Regions from separate parts of the [Clostridium] scindens ATCC 35704 genome, predicted to be linked through region 2. Evidence: predicted binding sites of a transcription regulator. Region 2 holds the regulator's gene; each other region holds the start of a gene.
What was found. The regulator Rex, encoded in region 2, represses fermentation and respiration genes when NADH is low (regulators of the CRP and FNR family bind a similar motif). The targets are predictions, from matches to a motif close to ATTGTTAANTANTTAACAAT.

Region 1: a site for Rex is predicted at 3,985-4,004, ahead of HDCHBGLK_RS00750 (phosphoenolpyruvate carboxykinase (ATP)). Genes of this name have one in related genera too.
Region 3: a site for Rex is predicted at 3,522-3,541, ahead of HDCHBGLK_RS06785 (oxidoreductase). Genes of this name have one in related genera too.
Region 4: a site for Rex is predicted at 989-1,008, ahead of HDCHBGLK_RS02695 (proline racemase family protein). Genes of this name have one in related genera too.

The regions. Positions count from the first base shown of each region.
Region 1 is NZ_CP036170.1:155,029-162,444, reverse strand. It holds gene leuC (3-isopropylmalate dehydratase large subunit) at 1-210, shown strand, start outside; gene HDCHBGLK_RS00770 (3-isopropylmalate dehydratase small subunit) at 210-704, shown strand; gene HDCHBGLK_RS00765 (Na+/H+ antiporter NhaC family protein) at 719-1,996, shown strand; gene thrC (threonine synthase) at 2,021-3,508, shown strand; gene HDCHBGLK_RS00755 (hypothetical protein) at 3,526-3,870, shown strand; gene HDCHBGLK_RS00750 (phosphoenolpyruvate carboxykinase (ATP)) at 4,062-5,759, shown strand; RNA gene ssrS (6S RNA) at 5,830-6,011, shown strand; gene HDCHBGLK_RS00740 (SpoIID/LytB domain-containing protein) at 6,305-7,416, shown strand, end outside.
Region 2 is NZ_CP036170.1:2,875,507-2,882,922, reverse strand. It holds gene HDCHBGLK_RS14765 (bifunctional ADP-dependent NAD(P)H-hydrate dehydratase/NAD(P)H-hydrate epimerase) at 1-1,454, opposite strand, end outside; gene HDCHBGLK_RS14760 (redox-sensing transcriptional repressor Rex) at 1,545-2,189, opposite strand; gene abc-f (ribosomal protection-like ABC-F family protein) at 2,317-4,233, shown strand; gene HDCHBGLK_RS14750 (alpha/beta fold hydrolase) at 4,251-4,949, opposite strand; gene HDCHBGLK_RS14745 (flavodoxin family protein) at 4,946-5,674, opposite strand; gene HDCHBGLK_RS19040 (DUF6472 family protein) at 5,702-5,878, opposite strand; gene HDCHBGLK_RS14740 (helix-turn-helix transcriptional regulator) at 6,036-6,239, shown strand; gene HDCHBGLK_RS14735 (NADP-dependent isocitrate dehydrogenase) at 6,357-7,416, opposite strand, start outside.
Region 3 is NZ_CP036170.1:1,321,018-1,328,433, forward strand. It holds gene HDCHBGLK_RS06775 (DNA topoisomerase III) at 1-1,948, opposite strand, end outside; gene HDCHBGLK_RS06780 (helix-turn-helix domain-containing protein) at 2,377-3,465, shown strand; gene HDCHBGLK_RS06785 (oxidoreductase) at 3,630-5,576, shown strand; partial or broken gene HDCHBGLK_RS20255 (hypothetical protein) at 6,177-6,497, opposite strand; gene HDCHBGLK_RS06795 (hypothetical protein) at 6,636-6,830, opposite strand; gene HDCHBGLK_RS06800 (IS91 family transposase) at 6,866-7,416, opposite strand, start outside.
Region 4 is NZ_CP036170.1:516,140-523,555, forward strand. It holds gene prdC (proline reductase-associated electron transfer protein PrdC) at 1-590, opposite strand, end outside; tRNA gene HDCHBGLK_RS18685 (tRNA-Sec) at 735-832, opposite strand; gene HDCHBGLK_RS02695 (proline racemase family protein) at 1,128-2,162, shown strand; gene HDCHBGLK_RS02700 (TetR/AcrR family transcriptional regulator) at 2,261-2,848, shown strand; gene HDCHBGLK_RS02705 (DUF3343 domain-containing protein) at 2,985-3,221, opposite strand; gene HDCHBGLK_RS02710 (sulfurtransferase TusA family protein) at 3,224-3,427, opposite strand; gene yedE (YedE family putative selenium transporter) at 3,478-4,575, opposite strand; gene HDCHBGLK_RS02720 (aminotransferase class V-fold PLP-dependent enzyme) at 4,618-5,754, opposite strand; gene HDCHBGLK_RS02725 (selenium metabolism-associated LysR family transcriptional regulator) at 5,888-6,793, opposite strand; gene selB (selenocysteine-specific translation elongation factor) at 6,793-7,416, opposite strand, start outside.

The DNA of each region.
Region 1 (7,416 bases), 940 kb from region 2:
GCGTTCAATACGCCAAGCTGCGGACCTTGCATGGGAGGCCATATGGGCGTCCTGGCAGCAGGAGAGAAGTGCGTCTCTACAACAAACAGGAACTTTGTCGGAAGAATGGGGCACGTAGATTCCCTGATCTATCTTGCATCCCCGGAAGTGGCAGCGGCCAGCGCGATCGCGGGATGTATTGCGAATCCAGAGAAAGTAGGTGACAGATAATGAAAGCATCAGGAAAAGTATTTAAATATGGAGACAATGTAGACACTGACGTAATTATTCCAGCCAGGTATCTGAATTCTTTTGACGGAAAAGAACTTGCTACCCATGCTATGGTTGATATTGATCCGGAGTTTGCCGGGAAGGTACAGCCGGGAGACATGATCGTGGCGAGAAAGAACTTTGGCTGCGGCTCATCCAGAGAACATGCGCCTCTCTGCCTGAGAGAGGCAGGGGTTAGTTGTGTGATCGCTGAGACATTCGCGCGCATCTTTTTCAGGAATGCCATTAATATAGGCCTGCCGATCATCGAGTGTCCGGAGGCGGCAGAAGGGATTGAAGCCGGCGACGAAGTGGAAGTGGATTTTGACAGCGGAATCATCTATAACAAGACAAAGGACGCGCAGTATAAAGGACAGCCATTTCCGGAATTCATGCAGAATCTGATTGCGGCCGGCGGTCTGGTGAATTACACTAACAGTAAGAAAAAAGGATAGGAGAGTACATAGGTATGGGAAATGAGAGAGGAAATGGAGCAGCACTCCTGCCTATAGGAGTATTTCTTGTAATATTCCTTGGGTCAGGAATTATCACGGGGGATTTTTATGCAATGCCTGCAATCGTAGCCTTTTTGATTGCGCTTCTGGTGGCCTTTATCCAGAACAGAGGCTTAAGTTTTCAAGAAAAGATCAGCATTATATCAAGAGGTGTGGGAGATGAGAACATTATTACCATGAGCCTAATCTTCCTTAGCGCCGGAGCATTTTCCGGCGCGGTCACGGCTGCAGGGGGCGTGGAAAGTACAGTTAATCTGGGCCTTTCCATACTTCCGGCAAAAGTGGCGGTAGTGGGATTGTTCGTGATTGGCTGCTTCATCTCCGTATCAATGGGGACAAGCATGGGGACGATCGCGGCATTGGCCCCAATAGCAGTAGGCATCAGCGAGAAGACAGGGTTCTCCCTGGCTATCTGTATCGGAGCGGTTGTATGCGGGGCAATGTTCGGCGATAACCTGTCCATGATATCGGATACGACGATTGCCGCGGTAAAGACGCAGGGATGCGAGATGAAGGATAAGTTCAAGGAGAACTTCTTTATCGTGCTTCCGGCTGCTATTATCACAATCATAATATTCCTGGTGATTACCAGGAATGCGAATTTTAAACTGACAGAAGAACTGACATACAATATATTCCGGGTGCTGCCATATATACTGGTACTGGTTGGCGCGCTGATTGGAATCAATGTATTCGTGGTCCTCATCGGAGGAACGGTGATATCCTTGATCGTGGGAGTCGCAACGGGCAGCCTGGCGGTCGGGGAGATGTTCTCTTCTGTGGGCGAGGGAGTTACGGGGATGTATGATATCACCGTAATCTCGATCGTGGTGGCATGTATTGTGTCGCTGGTTAAGGAATTTGGGGGAATACAGTTTATATTGAATCTGATCAAGAAGAGTATCAAAGGGCAGCGCGGCGGCGAGGTCGGCATTGCGGGATTGTCGCTTCTGGTTGATATGTGTACGGCTAATAATACGGTTGCCATCGTAATGGCAGGACCTATCGCAAAGGAAATCAGCGATGAGTTTGAGATATCTCCAAGAAGGTCTGCGTCTTTGCTGGATATTTTTACTTCCGTGGGGCAGGGACTGATCCCATATGGCGCTCAGCTGTTGTCGGCAGCCAGTCTTACTGGGCTGACGCCGTTTAATATCATGCCATATCTGTTCTATCCGATATTGATGGCGATCAGCGCTGTACTTTTTATTCTGTTCAGGAAAGCAAATTAAAGTATAATAGAAGGGTGAAAAGAGATGAATCTACATTACAAAAGTACTAGAAATTCAGATAGAAAAGTGACGGCTTCTGAAGCAATTCTTAAGGGACTTGCGCCGGACGGAGGACTGTTCGTGCCGGAGGAAATACCAAAACTGGATATTTCTTTGGATGAACTTAAAGATATGACCTATCAGCAGACCGCCTATGAGGTCATGAAGTTATTCCTGACGGACTTTACAGAAGAAGAGTTGAAAGACTGTATCAATAAGGCGTATGACAGCAAGTTTGATACGGAAGAGATTGCGCCCTTAGTAAAGATTAAGGATACATACTATCTGGAACTGTTCCATGGGGCGACCATCGCCTTTAAGGATATGGCCCTGTCTATTCTGCCGCATCTTATGACCACATCGGCCAGGAAGAATCAGGCTGACAAGGAGATCGTAATTCTCGCGGCAACCTCAGGAGATACCGGAAAGGCAGCGATGGCTGGGTTTGCGGATGTGGAAGGGACAAGGATTATCGTATTCTATCCAAAGAACGGCGTCAGCAAAGTGCAGGAACTGCAGATGGTCACTCAAAAAGGAAAGAATGTAGATGTAGTCGCGATTCACGGTAATTTTGACAATGCGCAGAGTGGCGTCAAGGCCATGTTTGAAGACGTGGAGCTGGCAAAGGAATTGGCCGGCAAGGGATATCAGTTCTCCTCCGCTAATTCCATCAATATCGGACGGCTGGTTCCCCAGATCGTCTATTATGTCTATGCCTATGCCAAACTTCTTGCCAACGATGAGGTACAGGACGGCGAGAAGATCAATGTGGTAGTGCCTACCGGTAATTTTGGAAATATTCTGGCAGCATATTATGCAAAGAATATGGGGATTCCGATAGAGAAGCTGATCTGTGCCTCCAATGAAAATAAGGTGCTCTTTGATTTCTTTGAGTCCGGAACCTATGATAAGAATCGGGAATTCGTGCTGACCACATCTCCATCCATGGACATCCTGATCTCCAGTAATCTGGAGCGATTGATATATCTGGTGGCTGGCCAGGATTCGGAAAAGACGAAGGCATTGATGGAAGAACTGAAAGCAGATGGAAGTTATACGATCACAGAGGATATGAAGGAACGTCTTGCGGATTTTGCAGCAGGATACGCGGATGAAAAAGAGACAGCCGCGAACATCAAGGCGGTCTATGAGGAGACGGGCTATGTCATGGATACTCATACGTCTGTGGCATCCTATGTATGCCGCAGTTACAGGGAAGAAAGCAAGGATGATAAGAAGTGCGTGATCGCCTCCACTGCCAGCCCGTATAAGTTCGTAAAAAGCGTGATGACAGCCATAGATGATAAATACGAGGGAGCCGATGAATTCAGCCTGCTCAAAGAACTTCAGGAAATTTCCCGTGTAGATATGCCGCAGGCAATTCAGGAGATACTGGATGCAAAGGTGCTTCATACGTTGGAATGTGATGTGGACATGATGAAGGATACGGTGAAAGGCATACTGAAGATATAGTAAAAGGAGTGCATTAGATGTTTGAAGGAATATTTGGATTCATAGGGCTTGCCTGTGGGATTTATTGTCTGTATGGATTTTTCATGCTGAAATATAAAAAAATTATCAACCGGACGATACTTCTGCCGAAAGGCGTGGATGCAGGAAAATGCAAGGATCTTGAAGGATATAGCAGGGAAGCCTCGCTGCCGCTGCTCCTTTTGGGATTCATAGTTACGGTTTATGGAGCGGTAGATTTGTATAATATATATGTAGAAAGGATTCCAAAGGTCTTTATAGTAATGATCACAGTCGTAATCCTGGCCCTCTTCGGATTTGCCGCCGCGATACGAAAGTGTAATAAAAAATATTTTGGCATTTGATGAAAAAATGCAGGATTATTTGCGAGATCCTGCATTTTTTCAATTTTTTTATACAATTATTCAGCGCGGATATTTGGTAAATGAATTCTAAAAAGTATAAACTTTCGTTAAAACATTGTTAAAGTCTTGACTTTTGCGCGAAAAAATGAGATAATGAATCAAATTTCGAATTTTAAGGAGGAAAAGAAGATATGGCAACAAAAGCGTATTATCCAATTGAAGAAATAGGAAAAGGCAAGCCGGGATTCTCAAAGACAAGATCTATTATCGAAGCAGCATTTTATGGAAATAATGTTGTACCGGTTAACACATTAAAAGAGGCATATAATCTGGCAAAGAATTCACCAGGAACCGTAGTTACAGACATGCCTGTATATAGAGGAGAAGAATTTGGCCTTGATGCTGATGCAAAGGTTCTTTTATTCAATGACGGAGCAATTACGGGCCGTTACGCTACCGCCCGCCGTATCGCAGGCGAGCCGGGAGTAGACTGTGACGCGCTGGATAAAGTTGCTATGGATGCAATCTATACATCCCGCTTTAAGAAGATGTATCATGCAACCGTATATGCGGGACTGGATCCGGAATTCATGGTAAAAGCGCACCTCCTGATTCCAGAAGGCGAAGAGAACATCATGTATAACTGGATGCTGAACTTCCAGTATATGTCAGATGAATATGTAAAGATGTATAAGGAGTCAAAGCCGGTCGGCGATGGCAAAGAGCCTGACATCTATATCTTCTCTGATCCTCAGTGGATACCAAAGGAAGCGCCTGGCGTCAGCTTCGACTGCTTAAGCGATCCTGCAAAGAAGACTCTGTGCTACTTCAACACGGAGACTAACTGTGCATGCATCCTTGGCATGAGATACTTCGGAGAGCATAAGAAAGGAACCCTTACCATGGTTTGGGCAATTGCAAACCGTAACGGATATGCTTCCTGCCATGGCGGACAGAAAGAATACTTACTTCCGGACGGAAGCAGTTATGTTGCATCCGTATACGGACTGTCAGGATCCGGAAAATCAACGCTTACACATGCAAAGCATGGCGGAAAATATGAGATTAAGGTACTTCACGACGATGCTTTCATTATCAATACGGATACATGCGCATCTATCGCGATCGAGCCTACCTATTTTGATAAGACAGCAGACTATCCGACAGGATGCGAGGACAATAAATATCTTCTGACCGCTCAGAACTGCTCTGCTACATTGGATGAGGATGGAAAGATCCAGCTGGTAACGGAAGATATCAGAAATGGCAACGGACGGGCGATCAAGTCCAAATTGTGGTCTCCAAACCGCGTTGATAAGATTGATGCTCCGGTTAACGCAATCTTCTGGATTATGAAAGACCCGACCATTCCACCGGTAGTAAAACTCAAAGGCGCTTCTCTGGCATCCGTAATGGGAGCGACCCTTGCAACGAAGAGATCCTCCGCAGAGAGACTTGCTCCTGGCGTAGATCCTAACAAACTGGTCGTTGTGCCATATGCGAACCCATTCAGAACCTATCCTCTGGCAAACGATTATGAAAAGTTCAAAAAACTTGTAGAAGAGAAGAATGTAGACTGCTATATCGTTAATACAGGAGACTTCATGGGCAAAAAGGTTCAGCCAAAGGATACGCTAGGGATTCTCGAAACAATTGTAGAGAAAAAAGCAGATTTCCATAAGTGGGGACCATTTTCAGATATCGAGATACTGGATTGGGAAGGATTCATTCCGGACATGAATGATCCTGAATATGTTACGCAGCTGAAAGCCCGCATGAATGACCGTGTCAATGAGATCAAGGCATTGGAGACGGCAAAAGAAGGCTATGACAAACTTCCTGATGATGCGCTTGCAGCTATCCAGAAGGTTGTTGATGAATTAAACTAATTGAACTGGAACATTCTGCTTATCAGAATGACTTGTAAAATCCATGGAAATGGGTTATAATAATTCCAGTAGAAACCTGGGATGTACGACAACTTCTGTAATTTTGAACCTACAAAACTTTAAACGGGACTCTTATATCTCTGTAATATGTCAGGCCTCCGATATCGCAGGGGAAGACAGAAAAACAGATGCGGACACCCACCTAGCTGTGGCTAGGAGTCAAAATACAGAAACCGGCATTTTGGGGAAATACAAAAGATAAAGGACAGTCGTTTTGCGGCTGTCTTTTTGTTGCTATGCATTGGAAAAACTGGCGCTGGTATTTTCTTCTGATGCCGGGAAGTTTATCAAGGAAAAATGACGGACATTCGGGAGGCAGAGACGGTGCATAATCCACAGCTGCTAAGCATACATTTAGAAGAAGACATGGACAAGAGGGCACAGATAGATTGAATCAAAACAAGTGGAGCCGAAATAGACGGAACCGATATAATTGGAATAAGAGCAGACGGAATAAGTATAGATGGAACAGGCTGCTATGCAGCGTGAACAAATGGACAAAGGGAAGAAACTTATACTATGGACTGGCTATAGCAGCCAGCCTGCTGATTATCAGCGGCCTGCTCTCTTCCTTGACCTTGCGGGAAGAAGAAAAGGTGAAAAAGCAGCCGGATACATCCGGGCGGCATGCAGAAGAGGGACAAGAACCGCAATTGACGGATAATCCCAACATTCGCGTGCTTATTATGACTACCGGACATGCAGGAATAGTGCATCCGGGCGTGGAAGTGTCATCGGCAGCAGGCTTGGTTCTGTCTTTCGGGGAGGAGCAGCAGGAGATCGAGCCAGGCCAGAAGGCGGCATTTGCGCCGGATGACGAGCGGTTTGCCAAGGGCAATATTCGCATTCAGGCGAAAGATGGGGGAGAGGTTACGCTGGATAGCATTCAGAGAGGATACGGCGTGCCTTCCTATGCCGGGACGCTGGAACTTCGGACTACGGCGGAAGGTATTGTCATCATCAATGAGCTTCCGGTTGAAACGTACCTGTGCAAGGTCGTGCCCAGCGAGATGCCGGCATCCTATGAACTGGAAGCGCTGAAAGCGCAGGCAGTCTGCGCCAGAAGCTATGCCTATCAGCAGATGGCAGAGTATGGGTACCCGGAATACGAAGCGCACGTAAACGACAGCACGGATTACCAGGTATATGGCAATTCCCAAGCTCAGGAGGCGTCAAGCCAGGCTGTGAATGAGACGCAGGGGCAGGTGGCAAGATTCAACGGTCAGATTGTGACTACATACTATTATTCCACTTCCTGTGGAAAAACGACAAGCCTGGAAGCCTGGGGGACGGAACCGAATGAGCAGAACCAGTATCTTCAGACCGTTGAGGTAAAGGACGAAGAGGGGGACTATGAAAGAGAACTGCCATGGTACCGGTGGGAGGCCAGAATTCAGGTACAGACTCTCTCCAACCTGGTAGGCCTTAATACGGCAACCGATGTAGGCATGCTGCAAAACGTAGAGGTGACCAGGACAGGGCCGGGAGGCGTTGCGCTTCAGATATGCGCCACAGGAGATAAGGGTAGCGTAACGGTGGACACGGAGAATAAGATCCGCAGGGCATTAGGAGGCAGCGGATATGAGATTCAGAAGCA
Region 2 (7,416 bases):
AAATCTCCCGCCATCACGCTGTAGCTGCCCTTTTCCCGACGGGCCAGATCCCCTGCCCGGCCGTGCAGGTAGGTCCCCAGGATCCCTGCCTCCTGGCAGTCCATCCCCTGGGCCATAAGCCCGGCCACGATGCCAGCCAGCACATCTCCTGCGCCTGCCTTCGCCATGGAAGCGTTGCCGGAGCGGTTGATATAGGCGCGTTCCCCGGGGGATGCCACCACGGTGCTGGAGTCCTTTAAAACGCAGGTTATATGGTGCTTTTCTGTAAACTCCTTTAGGATCTCCATCCTGCGGCTTTTCAGTTCTAAAACGCTGATGCCCGTAAGCCGGGACATCTCCTTCATATGAGGCGTGATAATCAAATGATCATGGGGAATCCGGTCCATATATTTCCTGTGCTCCGCGATCAGATTCAGGCCGTCCGCGTCGATCAGGCATGGGACGCTTAGATTTTCCAGCGCCGTCTTCAGTATTTTCTTAGACTTTTCACTGGTTCCCATCCCTGAGCCGATACATACCGTATCTGCCCATTTCAGCAGGCGGATAAGTTCTCCCTCGTCAAAAAAGTCGTAGGTCTTAACAATCGCCTCCGGAAGAAGCTCCTGCAGGATGATTCGGTTATCTTCGGGCGTATAGATCTGTACCAGCCCTGCCCCTGCCTTATAAGCCGCCTTTGCATTCAGGTAGGCAGCCCCTGACATGCCCTTGCTCCCGGCTATGATCAGCAGTCTGCCATACATTCCTTTGTTAGAATCTTCCATTCTTCTAGGCAGCAGTTTCCGGAATTCCTCCGGTTCATAAGTATAAGCCACGCCTATATCGGCTACGGTCTTATCCGTATCTATTCCGATATCTGCCACGATGACCTTGCCGGCGTATCCTTTTCCCGGATACAGGCCAAGTCCCACCTTTTCCATCTGGAATGTCACAGTAATATCCGCCTGAAATGCCACTCCCAATATGCATCCTTCATCCGCAGAAACGCCGGATGGGATATCCACAGCGAATTTAATGGCATTCGCCTCGTTCATCTGGCGGATAACCTTGAGATAGCGTCCAATGATTTCCCTGCCAAGCCCGACTCCGAAAATAGCATCTATTATGATACTATATTCGCCAGGCTTATACTCGTTGCAGATATCGGCGCCTGTTTCTTTTAATAGCCGCATCTGGCTCCTGGTCTCTTCCGTGCGGTGGGATTCATTTCCCACAAAGCAGACGGTTACGGGGTATCCCTTCTGGTTCAGAAGACGCGCGATGGCGAATCCGTCGCCGCCATTATTTCCCGAGCCGCATACGATGCAGGGCCTGCTTAGATCCAACCTTTGCGCTTCCATTACTTCCACGCATTTTAAGGCTGCTCGTTCCATCAGTTCCATTGATGGAACTCCCAGTTCCTGCATGGTATACTGATCTGCCATCTTCATCTGCCGGCTGCTGGCCAGATATCTCATTCCATCACCTCCATCAATAATTGAACATATAAAAGAACGTGTAAAGACCAGCCTGTCTGCACATGCCTGTCATTACACGTTTTCGTCTTGCTATTTCTTATGTTCTTCGTTATATCTGCTGATATTGTAGGATAACTGCATAAGACTTTCTGATAAGTGGACGTTTTCCACAATGACATACTCCGGCAGATTCAGGTCTGTGTGCGCAAAGTTCCAGATTGCACGCACGCCATTCTCCACCAGCATGTTCGCCACTTCAATCGCTTTATCCTTTGGAATCGTCAGCACGGCAATCTCTACGTCATTGTCCTGTACGAAAGTCTTCAGCCCGTCCATCATACGGATCGGCACGCCTCTGATGGATACGCCTTCCAGTCTCGGATTCACATCGAAGATTCCTTTCAATATGAATCCACGCTTTTCAAATGCCGCGTAGTTGGCCAATGCCTGTCCCAGATTACCCGCTCCGATAATGATAATATTATGGTCTTCTTCCAATCCCAGAATCTTGCCTATCTCTGTATATAAATACTTTACGTTGTAGCCATAGCCCTGTTGTCCGAATCCACCAAAGTTGTTAAGATCTTGACGAATCTGAGATGCAGTAACTTTCATCCGCTTGCTTAAATCATTCGAGGAGATACGCTCCACACCATTTTCGAGTAATTCGCCTAAATATCTGTAGTATCTTGGCAGCCTGCGAATCACCGCCTGAGAAATCCCTCTATCTTCCACTCATATTCACCTTCCCATTTTGTTCTAAGAATCATTATATAGAATTGTGGTTGCAAAGTCAAACTTTTAGTTGTATTTTGTCCTATTTTCGATATAATGGAAACGGATGCGTATGAAGGAGGATATTATGATATTAGCATGTCACGGGATCAATAAATCCTTCGGCGAAGAGGTAATCGTGGCCGATGGATCTTTTCATATAGAGGATAATGAGAAGGCTGCCCTGGTCGGTCCAAACGGCGCCGGGAAGTCCACTCTCTTAAAAATAATCGTAGGGGAACTGCCGTCTGACGGCGGGGATGTCATCCTTACCAAAGGCAAAAGCCTGGGCTATCTGGCCCAGCATCAGGAGATGATGAGCGGCAACAGCATATACGAAGAAGTCCGGCTTGCAAAGGCAGATATCATTGCAATGGAAAAGCAGATCCGCACTATAGAACTGGAACTGAAGCATCTAAGCGGCGACGCCCTGGATTCCCGCCTTGAGACGTATAACCGTCTTATGGCGGCTTTCGAGCGCGCGAACGGTTATGCCTATGAAAGCGAGATCACCGGAGTTCTCAAAGGACTCGGCTTTATGGAAAGCGACTTTAAGAAGCCAGTGGATACCTTGTCCGGAGGGCAGAAAACCCGGGTTTCTTTAGGCAAGCTCCTGCTGACCCGTCCCGATATCCTGTTATTGGACGAGCCAACCAACCACCTGGATCTGAATTCCATCGCATGGCTTGAGACCTATCTGCTGAACTACCCGGGCGCCGTACTGATCGTGTCCCACGACCGGTATTTCCTGAACCGGGTCGTAACCAAGGTTCTGGAGATTGAGCAGGGAAAACTGATGACCTATCTGGGCAATTACAGCGAATATGCCCAGAAAAAAGAGCAGATCCGGGATGCGCAGCTAAAGGAATACCTGAACCAGCAGCAGGCAATCAAGCACCAGGAAGCCGTCATTGAGAAACTCCGCTCTTTCAACCGGGAGAAATCCATCCGGCGGGCAGAAAGCCGGGAAAAAATGCTGGAAAAAATGAAGCCGGTAGAAAAGCCGGTGGAGGCAAGCACGGAAATCCACCTGACGCTGGAGCCATCCTGTACCAGCGGCAATGACGTACTAAACGTCGAGCACTTAAGCAAGTCCTTTCCTTCCCAGCCCTTGTTCTCGGATGTAAGTTTCGAGATCAAGCGCGGAGAGCACGTTGCCATTATCGGAGATAACGGTACCGGCAAGACAACCTTGCTTAAGATACTGAATCAGGTCCTTGCGGCCGACAGCGGCACATTTACCCTGGGCACCAATGTAAATGTGGGATATTATGACCAGGAGCACCATGTACTCCATATGGAAAAGAGCATATTCGATGAAATATCCGACGACTACCCTACGTTGACCAACACGGAGATACGCAATGTCCTGGCTGCATTTCTATTCACCGGAGACGACGTATTCAAACGTATCGGCGATCTGAGCGGCGGGGAAAGGGGCAGGGTCTCCCTTGCGAAGCTGATGCTCTCGGAGGCCAACTTCCTGATCCTGGATGAGCCTACCAACCATCTGGACATCGTTTCCAAGGAAATTCTGGAACGGGCATTGAATGATTATACCGGAACGGTGCTGTACGTGTCCCATGACCGGTATTTTATCAATCAGACTGCCACCAGAATCTTGGATCTTGTCAACCGGACCTTTGTCAATTACATCGGCAATTATGATTATTATCTGGAAAAAAAGGACGAATTGACAGCCGCCTACGCTGGCGATCCTGACGCGGATGCCGCTGCGGCCAAAGAAACTGTATCCGAAGCCAAATTAAGCTGGCAGGAGCAAAAAGAAGCCCAGGCAAAGGAACGCAAGCGCCAGAATGAATTGAAAAAGACAGAGGAGCGCATCACGCTGCTGGAAGAGCGGGACGGCGAGATCGACTCCCTGATGATGCAAGAAGAGATCTTCACCAATTCCGTCAAATGCCAGGAACTGGCCTCAGAAAAGGCCAGGATCGCTGGGGAATTGGAGGAACTCTACCAGAAATGGGAAGAACTTGCGGAATAAAGCAGAATACGGTTTGCTCAAACAATAGAATCACAATTTCTTAGAAAGCGGCTGACTGCCCGGTTGAACTCTTCCGGGTTCTTAGCCGCTATAAAATGATCTCCTTTTATTCTTACAAGCCTGGCATTTGGCAGGCTTTCACAAATCAGCAAAGAGTGGCTGTCCTTAATCATATCATTTTCCCCTACGATCACCAGGGTTCTGGCTTTCACTTCTTTTAACTGCCGTGGACTTAGATCAGGCTGGGTCGTCATAAGCCCCAGCATCTCGGCCTTCTGCCTGGATCTATGATGAAACCTGCCAAAAAAGGATGTGATCTTATACCCCAGGACGATCGGAATCTGCACGCTTGGCTTTACGCCCGCAGGGCAGAGATTGGCTCCATTAAGAATCAGGCTCTCCACTTTTCCCGGATACCTGAGCGCAAAAGCGAGCGCGATATTGCCGCCGTCGCTGAATCCCAAGAGATGCGCCTTTTCCATCCCCTGTTCTTCCATAAATCCGTTCAAATCTTCTGCAAACTGCCTGATTGTAAAAGGCTTCTCTCCTCGCGGCGATTTTCCGTGGCCTCTGGTATCAATTGCAATGACTCTGTAATCTTTTGAAAAATATTCCATCTGATGCTTAAAATAAGTCCCGTCTTCTCCATTGCCATGAAGCATTATCAACGGCTCCCCATCCCCTGCCTTTTCATAATAAAGTCTGATATCCATCATTCTTCCACCTGCTGGCCAGTCTTGTTCTTCCATGGCCTTTCCTTGGCAAGCCATCCCTTTTCTTCCCAATACTTCTGGTCAGCCGGATTGTTTCCATCCCGAACCACCTTGCGCATGATATAGAATAAAATCTTTGTCTTAAGCCCCGGCTTTACAGCGGCTGGCTCTCTGTGTATTTTTAGGGCAAGCTTCCGGATATTTTCCGTCACCTGATCCTTTGCCGCCTGTTCCATATGTTCAAAGCCGGAGGTTCCCACCTTGACTCCAAGGGTGTAAATTCTGCCTACGCCCCAATACAGCAGGCTGTCTTTGATATCTTTAAGCGCAGACCTTATGCCGCCTCCGGCAGCCGTAACGATGCAGATAGCCTGCTTGCCAAACATGGATGCTTCCGGGCGGTGAATCATGCACCGGTATCCATAATGATCCAGCAGAGCCTTCATCGCGCCGGATACGTGCATCACATATACCGGAGAAGTAAATATAAGCAGATCCGCCTCGTCGATCATTCTGGTAAACCGCTTCATGTACATAAGATAGTCCAGGCATCTCGTCTCGCTCTTCCGGATGCAGGCAGCGCATCCCCGGCAGAATTCCGGCATGTCTTTGGGAAGGAACAGTTCTGTGAGCTGGTCCCCTTCCTGCATGATCTCTTCAATCGCCAATTTCCCGACCTGATAAGTAGATCCTTTCCTCATCGTGCCATTAATCATCAGTATATTCATCTTGTCCTCTCCCCTTTTCTTTTGCATTTACATCTGGTGCCTGACAACTGCATACTCGTCCCCATAACTGTAATAGGGACAGTCATGATATGTATTGTTCACAAATTTATAAAGTTCGTCTTCATCCAGATTCATCTGGCATGTGTAGCATTCATAGTCTTCATCATATTCATAATGAGCGCAGGACTCGCAATTACTTTTCATATCCAAGTCTCCTTCCAGGAAAAAAGTATAGCACAATTTTATCTTCCGCTCAACCACCTTGGCAGGAAGTTATGGAAAGCAAACTTGACATTTATGTATTGCATGCTATACTGGAATTATGGAAAGTAAACCTGACATTAGATAAGGAGGGATATTCTTGAAAAACAGGCTGGAAGAAATCCGCAGAGAACACGGGCTTAAACAGGAAGAACTGGCCGATATCCTGGAAGTCTCCAGGCAGACCATCGGCTCCCTGGAAAACGGACGATACAATCCTTCCATCATTCTGGCTTTTAAGATCGCCCGGTATTTCCACAGGAATATTGAAGATATTTTTATCTACGAGGAGGAATCAAAATGAAAGAAATAAAATCCTACTGCTGGCTATAGGCATAATCCTGTACTTCGTCTTTGGCATACTGGATAGCATGCCAACCTTTCCCGCAACGTCCGTCCTCGAAAAAACAAATCAAGCCACTTAAAGTCTCTCCCCGATAGCCTTAATAAACTCCTCGCTATTTAGCACCGTAGGATTCTCAATCGTAGTGATCAAGGCCAGATCCTTCGTCATCTTTCCGGATTCGATGGTATCAATGGTCGCCTTCTCCAGCCTGTCGGCAAATTCCATCAGTTCAGAATTACCGTCTAATTCGCCTCTTTTCCTGAGCGCTCCCGTCCATGCAAAGATGGTAGCCACAGAGTTGGTGGACGTCTCCTCGCCCTTCAAATGCTTATAGTAATGGCGCTGCACGGTTCCATGGGCAGCCTCGTACTCATAATAGCCGTCCGGCGATACCAGTACGGAAGTCATCATGGCAAGAGAGCCGAACGCAGAAGAAACCATGTCGCTCATCACATCCCCGTCATAGTTCTTGCATGCCCAGATATATCCGCCTTCCGACTTCATAACGCGGGCAACCGCATCGTCGATCAGGGTATAGAAATAAACGATGCCTGCCGCTTTGAACTTCTCATCATATTCCGCATCATAGATTTCCTGGAAAATGTCCTTGAACGTATGGTCATACTTCTTGGAGATTGTGTCTTTTGTCGCAAACCACAGATCCTGCTTCGTATCCAGGGCATAGTTAAAGCAGCTTCTTGCAAAACTTGCAATGGACTGGCTCACGTTATGCATTCCCTGCACGATTCCCTCGCCCGTAAAATTATGTACCAGTTCCTTCGTCTGAGTGCCATCCTCGGCCGTATAGACCAGTTCTACCTTTCCGGCCCCCGGGATCTTCATCTCAGAGCCTTTGTATACATCGCCGTATGCGTGTCTGGCAATGGTGATCGGCTTCTTCCAGTTTTTCACGCACGGCTCGATTCCCTTTACCACGATTGGCGCGCGGAATACGGTTCCATCCAGGATCGCGCGGATGGTGCCGTTGGGGCTTTTCCACATTTCTTTCAAATCATACTCTGTCATGCGTGCCGCATTGGGAGTAATGGTCGCGCATTTTACCGCGACCTTGTATTTTTTCGTCGCATTGGCGGCATCCACCGTAACCTGGTCGTTGGTCTCATTCCTGTGCTCC
Region 3 (7,416 bases), 1.6 Mb from region 2:
ATCCGCATTCCCGATCCTGGCATACCAGGAGGCGCGCATTCTTTCCATTGACCGCCAGCATCCGCTTGCCGCATCTTGGACACTTGGTGTTGGTCAGATTATCATGGCGGAAGGTGCCGTCCGCTGTCTTGATCTCCTGGATAAGTTCCTTGGTGTAATCCTGTATCTCGGCAAGGAACTGGGCATCTTTGTGGGCGCCTTTGGCAATGTTGGAAAGTTCCAGTTCCCACTTGGCCGTAAGTTCCGGCTTCTTTAAGTCCTCGGGAACTAGTTCCAGAAGCTGCTTTCCTTTGGAGGTGATGAGAATCTCATTTCCTTTTTTCTCAATCAGGAAGGAGTGGAATAGTTTTTCTATAATATCAGCCCTTGTAGCCACGGTTCCGAGCCCTCCGGTCTCGCCAAGCATCTTGCGCGCCTTTGCGTCCTGGGATTCCATGTATTTGACCGGATTCTCCATGGCAGTTAGCAGGGTCGCCTCGGTAAACCTTGCAGGTGGCTTTGTCTTTCCCGTCGTCAGGGCAATCTGGCTGATAGATAACTGCTCTCCTTTTTTAAGGAGCGGCAGAGGCTGTTCGCAGGACTGCCAGGAGGCATCGTCTTCTTCCGGAGCATCCAGAAAAGAACTGTCAGCCGCGCTGGAGGAATCGTAGATGGCCTTCCAGCCAGGAGACAGGATGATCTTTCCTTTGGCGGTAAAGGCCTGTCCTGCGGCGGAGGCCTTCAAAGTGGTCTGCTCATATTCGAAGGCCGGGTAGAGGATGCTGATAAATCTACGTATCACCAGATCATAGATCTTGCGCTCGTCGTTGCTCATGTGCTCCAGCTGGACAAATTCTTCCGTGGGGATGATGGCATGGTGGTCGCTGACTTTAGCGTCATCTACGAATGCCTTGCTGGTCTTTATGGGCGCTTTTAAAAGCGAGGGAATGAACTTCTTGTAGGGCCCGATATTGCATGCCTTCAGCCGTTCTTTGATGGTTGGGACGATGTCGGAGCCAATGTAGCGGGAGTCTGTTCTGGGATAAGTCAGGACTTTATGCTGCTCATAGAGGCGCTGCATGATATTCAGGGTCTCCTTGGCAGAAAAGCCAAAACGCCGGTTGGCGTCCCGCTGAAGTTCCGTTAAGTCGTATAAACCCGGAGAGAACGTTTTCCTGGCGGACTTCTGGACATCCGTTATTTGCAGGGCCTGACCCTTGAGGCTGGATTCCAGATCCGTGATGAAAGAACGCTTAAACGAGCGCAGGCTTCCATTCTTTTCATTCTGCCAGGACCATTTTACATTGCCGGCGACGCAGGAAAGACCATAGTATTCTTCAGGCTTAAAGGAACGGATCTCTTCTTCGCGCCGGGCAATGATTGCCAGGGTAGGCGTCTGTACCCGTCCGCAGGAGAGCTGGGCATTATACTTGCAGGTCAGCGCCCGGGTGGCGTTGATGCCCACTAGCCAGTCTGCCTCGGCACGGCTTTTTGCGGCGTAATACAGATTATTGTATTGGCGCCCGTCTTTTAAACTTAAGAATCCTTCCCGAATAGCCTTATCCGTAACGGATGAGATCCACAGCCTTTTGATCGGCTTATGGCAGCCGGATTTGTCCAGAATCCAGCGGGCGACCAGTTCGCCCTCCCGCCCGGCATCCGTGGCAATGATAATGTCCGATACATCCTTGCGGAAGAGCTGGGTCTTGACATTGTGATACTGCTTGGAGGTCTGCTTGATGACCATCAGCTCCCATCTTTCCGGGAGCATGGGGAGGTAGGACATGTTCCATTCTTTGAACTTTTTGTCATATTCCTCCGGGTCAGCCAAGGTTACGAGATGCCCAAGAGCCCAGGTCACGATATATTTACTGCCCTCGATGGCGCCCGGCATATTCTTGTGGCAGTCCAGAACCCGGGCAATATCGCGGGCCACAGAAGGCTTTTCAGCCAGTACGAGTGATTTCATATATGATAGTCTCCTTTGATATTCGGTTGAATGTACCTATTCAACATAGCGGATTTGATCCGGTTTGTCAACGGATAGCCAATTTAGAATGTGCGAAACTGTGCGATTTCCTTAACTGTGAAATCGGCGATCTGTTAAAAATAGAAAATGGATTAAGATTGATGTATCTGCGGGTATAGCAATTTTATCAATGAAAGTATGCTTGACATTTAGGATGGTTTTGATAGAATTTTTGTTGAACATATGTAACTTCTTTCTTGTATAATTTTTTATCGAAAATATATTAAAGTTTCAAGGTTCTGTTAGCGGGTCAGACACAGAAAATACTATGTTCTGACCTCAGCATCATGACATTGATATAAGATTATTAATGAAAGGACGAATTTTTACATCCTTTTAAATGATATGTATACAAACGAGGTATGATTATGCAAAATATGAATTACTATTACGATTTTTCAGGACAAAAATATAACCATCCGCTAAGTTTGAGTATGAACAGTTTTGATCGAAAGGTATTTTCCAGACAGACAAGTCTGGAGATTTCTTTCGTATTAAGGGGCAGCTATGAAGTTGTTACCGAGCATATCTCCCATGTTTTACGTGAACAGGAACTAGTCGTGATCTCGCCAAATGAAATCCATATTTTAAAAAAGATTGATCCTGATAGTGTGATCTTAATTTTACATATCGATTTTGACCGTATCCCAGACACTTTACTCGGTTCATGCCGCAATATTTTTTATACCACGATCTGTAATCTTCAAAATAACCGACAGCTTTTGTTCTTATTAAAAGAAGAACTAAGAAAATTAATCGTAGTGCTTCTACAAGGAAATGTAAACGAAGGAACAGACTTATTTGAATTAAATGAAATCATGATGAAGATTTTGTGCATCACAAAGAAAGAGCAGAGTCACTCTTTTGAGCAATTGCCAGTAGCTTCCATCCATCATGACAACTATATCAAAGCAATTCGCTATATTGATCAGCACTACCATGAAAATATCCATTTATCCGATATCGCCAAGACGCTTTCATTCAGTAATAGTTATACTTCCAGACTATTTACCAAGTTTACCGGCCTTCCATTTGTAAAATATCTTTCTTATGTGCGTGTCCGGGAATCTTTAGAATATCTGTTAGAATGTAAAGCATCGATTGAAGAAATTTCCGGAATATGTGGAATGCCAAATTCAAAAGCTTACACTCAGATTTTCAAAGAGCTTTATGGAATCACGCCTAGCACTTACCGAAAGCGATTTCTTAAAAATCTGCTTCCTCTTCCGGGAAATGAAGCTCGTCCAATGGACTTTACAAAAGAACAAAAAGAATTAATGAATCATGTATTTCAACTAGATAATTATAAAGAATGCCTATATCGTTCGAAAGATGTCGCCATAGAGAAAAAAGGCGATACTTTGTTATGCACACTGGCAAATCATGAGGAACATGAATTCCACTATGTACAAAAGAGGGATCGGGTTTTGATCACGATTCATCCTGTAGCAAAATAAGATTTATTTTCTAAAACAGGGTATTATATGTCCTGTTTTTCTTTTTCTCACATATTCTTGTTAAATAAAAGACAAATTATGACGGACAGTATCTCATTCTTGAGAGGATATTTTCTTTCGTTCATATTAAAATAAAAGAAAAAAATATTAGGAGGAAAGAAATCATGAATCAATATCCAAACCTGTTCTCCCCAATCAAGATTGGAGAAACTACAGTAAAAAATCGTGTGTTTATGCCACCTATTTCAACAAACTTAGCCGATAATGGTTATGTTACAGACGCACTTGTTGGGCATTATGCAGCTCGTGCAAAAGGCGGCGTTGGTCTGATCGTTACAGAAGTTACAACAGTAGAACCTACTTATGTATACCTTCCAGGAGATATGTCCATTGCTGATGACAGTTTCATTCCAGGATGGCAAAAATTAACTGCTGCCGTTCATGAATATGGTACAAAAATTTTACCTCAATTATTTCATCCAGCATATATGGCATTCCCTATTCCAGGAACTCCACGTCTGATCGCACCTTCTTTTGTTGGTCCTTATTATGCAAAAGAAGCCCCAAGACCGGTTACAGTCGAAGAATTACATACAATCATCAGACAGTTTGGAGAAGCTGCATTACGAGTAAAAAAAGCTGGTGCAGATGGTGTTGAGATTCACGCTGCTCATGCTCACGGATTATTAGGCGGATTTCTTTCTCCTCTTTATAATAAACGTACAGACGAATACGGAGGAGATATCAATGGTCGCTTAAGATTAACATTAGAAGTTGTAGCAGAAGTTCGTAAAATGTGTGGACCTGAATTCATCATTGATGTTCGTATCTCTGGAGATGAATACTCTGACGGTGGATTAAACTTAAACGATGCAATCTACGTTTCCAAACAGTTAGAAAAAACTGGTGTTGATATGCTTCACGTTTCTGGTGGTACAACAATCAAACGTGGAAGTTCTATTCCGGCTCCTGGAACAAAGATGGGATCTCACAGTGCATTATCTGCGGAAATCAAGAAACACGTTTCAATTCCAGTTGCAACTGTAGGAAGAATCACGGAGCCATGGCTTGCTGAAGAATTAATTGCAAACGACAAAGCTGATATTTGCATGATCGGTCGTGCAAACTTATGTGAGCCAGAATTCTGTAACAAAGCACAGGCTGGTCACACAGATGAAATCCGTCCATGTATCGGATGTCTTCGTTGCTTAAATGGTATTATGTTCGGAAACCGTATTGCTTGTACTGTAAATCCATCTTTCGAACCTGAAAATGAAGAGACACTTACAACAGCAGAGACAAAGAAAAATGTTCTTGTAATCGGTGGTGGTCCCGCTGGTATGGAAGCTGCTTTCGTTGCTGCAAAACGTGGACACCATGTTATACTTGCTGACAAGCAGGATGCCTTGGGTGGAACTGTTCGAATCGCTGCTGTTCCGATCGCAAAACAGGATCTGACACAGTTGATCAAATACCAGGCTCACAAATTAGAGCAAGTTGGTGTTGAAGTTCTCTTAAATACAGAAGTAACTCTTGATATGATCAAGACAGATTACGCTGACTATGAAATCATTTTATGCGGTGGTGCTGCACCAATCGTTCCAGGATTTATGACAGAATTCAAAGATTACATGACTGCAGATGACGTTCTTTATGGAAGAAAATTCCCAGGACATAAGATCGTTGTAATCGGTGGTGGGTCTGTTGGTTGTGAGACAGCTGATTACCTTGCACCTGTACTCAATGACCGATTCCCGAAAAACCGCGAGATCATCCTGATTGAAATGGCTCATGAGATCATGGCAAATGAAAGCGGCCCAGGAAGAAGTCTTCTTGTTCAGAGAATGATGGAAAAAGGTATCCAGATCATCTGCGATGCAAAAGTAGAGGAAGTAAGCAACGACACTATCAGCTACTCTAAAGATGGTTCAACACATCAGATCACAGACGCTGACACATTGGTTCTTGCTATGGGGTACCGTTCTAACGCTACATTACAAGAACAACTGACTGAAACTGGAATTTCATACTCTGTTCTTGGTGATTGCAAGCAGTTAGGAAATATTAAAGATGCAATCTCACAGGGATATGAATTAGCTCGCACACTATAATTCGCCTCAAAAATATAACTGATTTATTACTAATTATTACTTTACCTAATTATTCAATGTCATTTGGTGTAACAACGTAATAACTGATATGCGGTTCTCTTCTTCAGTTGTTCCTTTGTCATCAAATGACATTGGATCACAATTCAGCCCATCCATTCCCTAATCTAGTAGATTTAGTTCGATATCTGTAAGTCGAACTGCCACAAAAATGTCACATATTTTAATATCGACTGTCCCTTCCGATATTAGAAATAGTGTTGTGAACTCCTACAATGGGAGACTGGTATAAATTATATACCAGTATATATGGTGCCATTTTGACTTTATAGGAAATTCCGATTTTAGAACAACGAAAAAAGAGCAAGAGTTTACCGAACGTATGTTAGATAAACTCTTGCTTAAGCATAACGATAAGATGATATAGTTTAGAAGATATAAAAACCTTCAGTACCAGCATCGTCATCAAATAAGTCATCTTCATTTAAGAAATAATCCATATCGAGAAGGTCATCCCTTCCGATGGATTAGCCATATATTGTTTGCGTAGTTTCTCTGTGTCTGGGTTCATGTGCGTGGCCTCCTCTGAAAAGAGCATACCAAGAGTTCTAAAAACAGCATGGCTGCACCGCATTCGCACTTTAGTGGGTCATAGCCAAAAGCAGAAAGAATTGCAGTACGCCACCGGTTAAAGCTTCTGTAAACATGGTGCTTTTCACAGGAGATGGTGGATAAGACGCTGTATAAATTTCATAACGGGAATGGTTTCTTCTACGTATTTGTCGATTCTGGAGGAGGCAATCACAGGGCGGCCAAGATACTGACCGATGTATCCAGCTTAAAGGACATGGAAGTAGTACGCCGCATGGCGTAGAGATTCCCGCAGGTAGGGCAGAAGCGACTGTGGAAGCGGAAGGAAACGAATTAAAACTTTCCGTAGCGAGGGCAGCTATCGAAGTGTCGAAGACACTTTTTTACTTTATAGGAAAGTTCTCCTTTCGGAGAACTTGGGGACTAAAATAGCCCGCTCAAAAGCGGGCATAGTGAATCAGACGGTTTGGATTAAAAGATGTAAAAGCCCTCTTCACCAAAATCGTCATCATCAAGGTTATCAAATTCATGTAAGAAATAATCCATATCCAGAAGTTCGTCGTCACTCATGTCATGGACTTCTTTAGAAGTCATACCTTCTGGTGGATTTTTAATGTACTGTTCCCTTAGTTCCTTTGCGAGTTCTGCTTCTGTTATACGTTTCATAGTGTGGCCTCCGTTCTTAAGATATATTGAGTTTATCATGAGAAAAGAGGTTTTGGAAGATATGAAAACGAGGCAGGCGAACGACATCTATGTTTTTGCATAGCCTTTTCGTATAATTCATGCAAAGGAACAGGATTATGATTAAAATATAGTTCTAAAAATAGCATGGTTTTTCCACAGTTCGGACATTTTAAAGGATCGTAACCAAAAGAATGTAAGATTGAATCACGCCACCTATTGAGTGAAAGAAAAAAGTTATGTTTTTCTCTGGAAATGGCTTTTCGTAAAAAATTGTCAGAATTACGGTGACGAGCGTAAATACCATAATAGCGAATCATTTTAAAATGTTTTTCAGGGATGTGTTGTGTTAAGCGGTCAATGAATTCCAAAACAGGAACAGTTTCTGTAATAAGTTTATTGTCTTCATGACGGTTGTAATGGAAGGTGACAAAATCACCATCGTAAGAATCAATGCGAGAAGTAGCAATAACAGGTCTGCCAAGATAACGACCGATATATTTGATAACCTGAGAAGGATTACACTTGTTAGGCATGGCGCGAACATAAAAACCATTTTTATCTTTTG
Region 4 (7,416 bases), 1.3 Mb from region 2:
CATTCTCTTACTACCGCTCTTTCCTCTCCCATTGGGTAAATATCCGGAAGAAGATGGATCGTGATATTGTCTTCATCCTTGATTGCCTCTCTGAGAAATTCGATCGCTTTTTCGTTCTTCTTCTTAATAGCAATAATTCCTTTTGCCGCATTGGATATCTCCATGCAGTATTTCAATCCGCGGATTGTGATATCTGTCTTTTCTTCAATCTGCTGGATATTGTGGCGAAGTCCAGGCTCGCATTCTGCAGCATTTACCAGGATATATCCGCCGTGAAGGTCCGTTCCAATCTTCACGCCAGTTGGGAATCCTGCGCCGCCCATACCTACGATTCCGGCTTCCTTAACCATCTCAAGCTTGCTGCCTTCCTTAATAGGTACAAACTCATCTTTCTGCTCTTCATCCGGCTTGATAACGATTCGGTCTTCCAAGACTTCTTCCACCACGCCATAGACGCTGGAAAAGATGTTAGCGCCAAGTCCTGTAGGAGTTGCAATCAAGGTACCTTTTTCCACCTTATCCCCAGCCTTTACGATTGCCTCACAGGGTGCACCAACATGCTGACGTAATAAAATCTGTACATTTCCCATGACATCCTTCTCCTTTTCTTTTTTAATATAAGTAAAAAACGAAACTATAGTAGTCCGTTTACTTATTCCCCAGATATATAAATTCTATCTATAAGTGTTTAATTATACATTCGCCAATTTTTTAACATTAAATAATTACTCTTTTGGCGGAGGCATGTGGGAATCGAACCCACCCAGGACGCTCTTAACGCCCCACACTAGTTTTGAAGACTAGGAGGCACACCAGTCACCCATCTACCCCCATGACTTACTTCTCATGCGAATTAACAATAACACACTTTTTCGGAGATTTCAACCGTTTTTATTTATTTTTATACTACCAAAAAACCATTGACTTTTCAAGGCTTATCGTACATAATAAATGTAGTGAACTGAACGCAATACTAGAACGCGGTCTAATTGTTAATTTTGTATCGTTTTCAGGTGGTTCATTGGGTGTTTTTCGAAAAAGGCACTGCGAGAACTTGGGGGTTTTCAATGTGTTTTTATAAAAACTTATAGAAAGAGTCTATGAGTAAATTTAAGGAGGTAACGATTATGGAGTTAAAAGCAAATGTTAACTTCGAACGGTTTGAAGCAGCATTACAGGTAGTAGACGCTCACACCGTTGGAGAATTCTGCCGTGTAGTAATCGGCGGATTTCCAGAGCCAGAAGGCAGCACAATGATTGAAAAGAAAAAATGGATGGAGAAGAACTATGACCAGGTACGTACAGCATTGATGTTCGAGCCAAGAGGACATCATGATATGTTTGGGGCATTCCTGTGCAAGCCAGTCAATCCAGAAGCAGACTTCGGCGTAATGTTCATGGATACAGGCGGATACCTGAACATGTGCGGACACTGCACGATCGGCGCTGTAACGGTTGCGATTGAGGCAGGTCTTGTTGAGTCTAAAGAAGGCGTAAACCAGGTTGTACTGGAAGCACCGGCCGGACTCATCCGTACAGAAGCAGTTGTGAAAGACGGCAAGGTTGAGCACGTTACATTGACTAACGTACCGGCATTCGTTTACAAAGAGAACCTCTCCGTTACGATCGACGGCCAGGAGATTCCATTTACCATCTCCTTTGGAGGAAGTTTCTTCGCATTAGTTGATACTACAAAGATCGGTATCACAGAGATCAGCCCGAAGACAGTTCCGGACATCACTAAATTAGGAATGAAGATGTTAGACGTAATCAACAAAGAGATTCCGGTTAAGCATCCTCTTCTTGACATTGATACGGTTGACTTAGTTGAGTTCTACGGACCAACACCGAATCCGGACAAGGCAACTATGAGAAACGTAGTAATCTTCGGAGATGCTATGGCTGACCGTTCTCCTTGCGGAACCGGTACAAGCGCTAAGCTTGCTACTCTTCATCACTGGGGAGAGATCGGCGTAGGCGAGGAATTCATCTATGAGAGTTTCATCGGAACCAGATTCAAGGGCGTAATCAAAGAGACAACGAAGGTTGCTGACTACGATGCAGTTATTCCTATGATCACAGGCAGCTGCTACCTGACCGGTGTTGCTACATACTTGATTGATCCTACAGATCCATTGAAATATGGCTTCCAGGTAGGCTAGTATTCTATCCCAGTTAGAATAGCGATACACAAAAAAATGAAGCGGATTAGTCATAATCCGCTTCTATTTAAATTAAGGCAGGAAAGGAATGAGTGCCGATGCCACGTAAACGCCAATCCACCAAGAGCCGCATTGTCAAAGCGGCATGGAATCTGTTCTATAAGAACGGATATGACCACACCACAGTAGAAGACATTATCGCAGCGTCCAAGACATCAAAGGGCACCTTCTATCATTACTTCAAGGGCAAAGAAGCTCTTTTGAATTCTTTATCCTATCTGTTTGATGAGAAGTACGAAGAACTGGCCGCAGTCATTGACCCGAATCTGTCAGCTTATGACAAACTCCTGTTTTTGAATCATGAACTGTTCTATATGATCGAGACCAGCGTAGATATCAAATTGCTGGCATTTCTCTATTCATCCCAGCTGATCACGAAGGACAAAAAGTCTCTTTCAGACGGCAAGCGTTTTTATTTTAAATGGGTGACGGAGATTCTTTCTGATGGCCTTAAGCGGGGAGAATTCAAAAACACCAGTTCCGCCGAGGAACTGATGAACATCTATGCTATGTACGAACGAGCCATGCTATACGACTGGTCGCTCTTTAAGGGCAAATATTCTTTATCGGAATACAGCGACAGGCTGCTTCCCCATGTACTGGATACCTTTGTTGAAGGAGTATAGAAATGGATTTGTCTCTAAAAATAAGGGACGGAATCTTCTGACCTTGGATATGCCTGCCATATCCCAGCCGGAAGCACCGTCCCTTTTTGCTTGTTTGCCTGCGCTTATTCACCTACGCTTTCCCAGACTTTCTCATCTAAACCATGCATTCGTGCATTTCTTCTTCCTGGATTCCGACAGACTGCATTACCTTTACAATCTGCTCCTTATCCGAAAGTTCCGCGCACCAGGAAAGGCCGCAGCCAGCCGATATGGCTCTTGGAACCGGGATAATTCTTCCCGACGCGTTCTGTTCCTTGCATGCTTTTTCCATAGCCATGGCATCTGCCGTGGTATGGAATGTCACTACCAGTTTTAACTCTTTTTTTCTCATTGTTATTCAATCACCACTTCAAAGTATCCGTCTTTTTCTCCGGATGTAGCCTTTTTCCCATGGTCCTTTGCATACTTTTCCACATTCATTTTCTGATGCGGCTCTGTTACCAGTATTTTTACAGGCTCAGACGCCCCTTTCAAGGCTTCCGCTGTAAGCATTAAAGGCTCCGGGCAAGAAAGGCCTCTTGCGTCTACTTCTTTCATACTTATTACCTACCTTTCTAGAATACTATGTATAAGTCAATATATCAACACTATTTTGCTTCTTTCCGCCTATTCGTGAACGCAATTACGAAGCACAATGCAATACAGATGATGCATGCGATCTTGCCATTCATTGGCACTGCTCCGGCAACCACTTCCTGCGTCTCAGGATTTAAAGCGGTTCCGCTGGCCGCAAGCCCCAGGTTATGGCACAGTGCAGCACCTACAAACATACCGGCAACCGTAACTGCCGAATCAGAAGAGCCTTGTCCTGCAAGGATCAACTGGCGCAGAGGGCAGCCGCCTGCCAGAACAGCCGCAAATCCTACCGCATACATTCCAAGAATATTCCAAATATGTTCTGAGTGCGCTATAACACCCGGGGTATCAAATCCCAATACGAAGCGTCCTGTTGCCACATTAAATATCAGCATTACCACAAATAATCCGGCAATCACGCTGAACAGATCAAAGTTCTTCATCAGAATAATATCACGAATGCTTCCTGCAAAGCACATCCTGGATTTCTGCGCAAATGCTCCAAACACCAGGCCGCCTATCAATGCCGCTATAATCGGCGCATGGACGCTTCCCGGCCCTGCCGTGCTGGATTTCAGAAGCGTGGTGCATAATGCCAGAATCAAAATGCCAACTACGATCACTGATATGACTGCTCCGCTCTCTTTGTTGGTCACATAGGCACGCCCAAGACTAAATCCCTTCTTAAGCGCAAATACGCCCGTCGCGACTCCAAGCACGAATCCGATCAATGCCACCCAGGCATTCAGATCGCCTGCTGACATGCGGATTACCATACGTAAAGGACAGCCCAGGAACACCAGTGCGCCTATCATTATGATCATTCCCAGAACGAATCTGGTCATTGGGGAAGACCCCGCCGTTGATCGATATTCCTTAGTCGCCACTGATATCAAAAATGCCCCCAGAACCAGGCCTATAATTTCCGGCCTGGCATACTGTACTGCCTCCGCCTGATGCATTCCCAATGCACCCGCCGTATCTCTGATAAAGCAGGCGATACAAAATGCCATGTTTGCCGGATTTCCTAAAAACGCAAGACATGCCGCTACAAGTCCGCATACTACGCCGGCCAACGCCAGCTTTTTCTTCGAGTCTGATAAATTCATGTTAATCCCTCCTGTACTTTTTCTCAATCCTGCATAGATCCTTTAATCTTCTGCAAGTTCCTGGATCGCCCTAATGGCGATATCCACTTCTTCATCCGTATTATAATGTGAAAAACTGAATCTTACAGCCCCCTGCTCCACAGTTCCAAGCGCCTCGTGCATAAGCGGTGCACAATGGCCGCCTGGCCTTGTAGAAATTCCATATTCCATAAGAAGTTCATCACTGACTTCTGAAGAATCATAATCTCCGATATTAAGCGTTACGATCGCACAGCGATTCATGTCATCAAAATCTCCATATATCTTGACGCCAGGAATGTCTTTGACACCCTCATAGAACCTCTTCATCAGTTTCTGCTCCCTGGCGCGGATGCTATCCACTCCTTCATCTTCAATATATTTTAATGCTGCATTAAGCCCTGCAATGCCATGTCCATTTAATGTTCCTGCCTCCAAAGCGGTAGGCATCTGTTCCGGATGGGTCTTGCTGTACGTCATGATGCCGCTTCCCCCGCTCTTTAACGGACGCACGGACAGTCCTTCCCTCACGTACATTCCTCCGGTCCCTTGAGGGCCCAGAAGTCCTTTGTGCCCTGTGAAGCACAGCACGTCGATATGCATGTCCTGTACATCTATAGGAAACACGCCTGCCGTCTGGGATGCATCTACCACGAACAAAAGGCCATGCTTATGGGCAATCTCGCCCACTCTGCCTATATGGACATAATTACCCGTCAGATTGGATCCATTCGTACATACGATCATCTTGGTATCCGGCGCAATCGCATCTTCAATATCCGCCAGATTAACCGTACCCCTCTCATCCGCTCTTACGATTGTAAGCCTGACGCCTCTGCGTTCCATTTCATAGAGAGGCCTCAGTACTGAATTATGCTCCATCATCGTTGTAATTACATGATCCCCAGGCTCCAAAAGGCCTTTAATCGCTATGTTAAGGCTCTCTGTAGAATTATTCGTAAACACGATCTGTCTGGCATTTTCCCCGCCAAAAAGCCGGCAAAGCCTGTCCCTGGTATCATAGATGAGTCTCGATGCACTAAGCGATGCCTCGTTAGCGCCACGGCCCGCATTGCCCATAGAACTCATTGCCTGTACGACTGCATCTATCACTTCCTGCGGCTTATGCATCGTCGTAGCCGCGTTATCCAGATATATCATAATCTTCCGTCCTTTCAAAAACAACTCATCCTTATAATTTAGTATAGACCGAATCCACTATCCAGTCTAATTGTTATGATAAATATCAAATACCGGATATAGAAAATATCTATAGCCGGTATCTATCGCTTTCCTATACCTCATATACTTCTTTCACAATTTTTATGAACCTTTCAGCCGACCGGGACAACTGATAATTCCTGTTGTACACCACATTAATATCTCTTCCCTCGTCTGCTCCTGGAATCGGAAATATAAGCATCTGTCCGGCCTTTGCCTCGTCTGTCGCGGCGAGCCTGGATAGAATAGAGACTCCTATCCCCTGCCTTACGGACTTCTTGATTGTCTCCTGATTCTCAATACTTGCTATGATTTCCAGATCTACCATATTGACTCCTGCCGACCGAAGCTGCTTTTCGGCTTCTTTTCTGGTACCGGAACCTTCTTCTCGCATGATTACATGTTCTCTTTTCAGCCAGGAGATGTCATTCGGACATTCCTCCTGGAACCGGCGATACTTTTCCGTATTAGGGGCAATAATCACCAGTTCATCCTTATAAAAAGGGATATACTTGCAGTGCTTCTTCTCCAGCACAGTCCCCGTAAACCCCACATCCGCCATACAGTCTACAATCTGGGTCACTACCTGGGCGCTGTCCGTCTCCTTGATCTTGAACTGCTCCTCCGGGTACTTTTCATTGAAGCACATCAGCACCTTGGGAAGCAGGTACTGTGCCGGGATCGTAGATGCCGCTATTGTGATGCAATGCTTGCCGCTGTCCTTCTTCATCCCGAAATGCTCTTCAATCTTCCCCTGCAGATCTACCATCTGCTTGGCGTATTTATATAGATCCTTCCCATTGTCCGACAGGCTTACTTCCTTGGTATTCCTGACAAACAGCCTGACATTCAGTTCCTTCTCAAGGGAAGAGATATGCGCGCTGATCGTAGGCTGGGTCAGATATAATTCCCTTGCCGCCTTTGAAAAACTGCCTCCCTCTGCCACTTGTACAAAGGCCTCTAACTGTTTCAGATTCATTAGTATGCTACCCTTTCACTTTCCGCTCCCGTTTTCTTAGTTACTTTGATGCTGTCCATGTATTCGATGATCGGCTTGGCGCTTTTCCTGCTGGTATCAAACATATCGCGTACTTGCGCGATCGTAATAACGGGTTCCCCTTTTAAATGCTCCTGTATAAGTTCTTTTGCCCGCTCCATGTATTCCGTCAGAGTATACATATCTTCCGTCACCTTCACTATCTTCTGTTCCTCCAGAAGGATGTTGAGGATATCATCTGCCGTCTCTTTCACGGTTCCTTTAAAATCAATCTCCGAATACCGGACAAAATCATATTTCGCATTGGTAAATGTGTCCAGGAGGATTCCTGACACCTTGTCATAGCGCGTGTCTTTCTTTACCTGGTATTGCGGCGTACACAAGAACTCATCTACTCTCTTCAGGCATCCCTCCTCTATCAGCATCTCCACAATCTTGTCAAATACATTCGGCTTGATCTTCTGGAAATAGGTCATCTGGACTTCCGCCTTCTTCATGCCATACCTGTAAGGATATTTCTCTTCATATTCTCTTAGCGCCTTATCAAGAGTCTGCTTCGCAGCCCTTATGGACTCGGCATGCCATACATAGGTATCCTTCCTCAT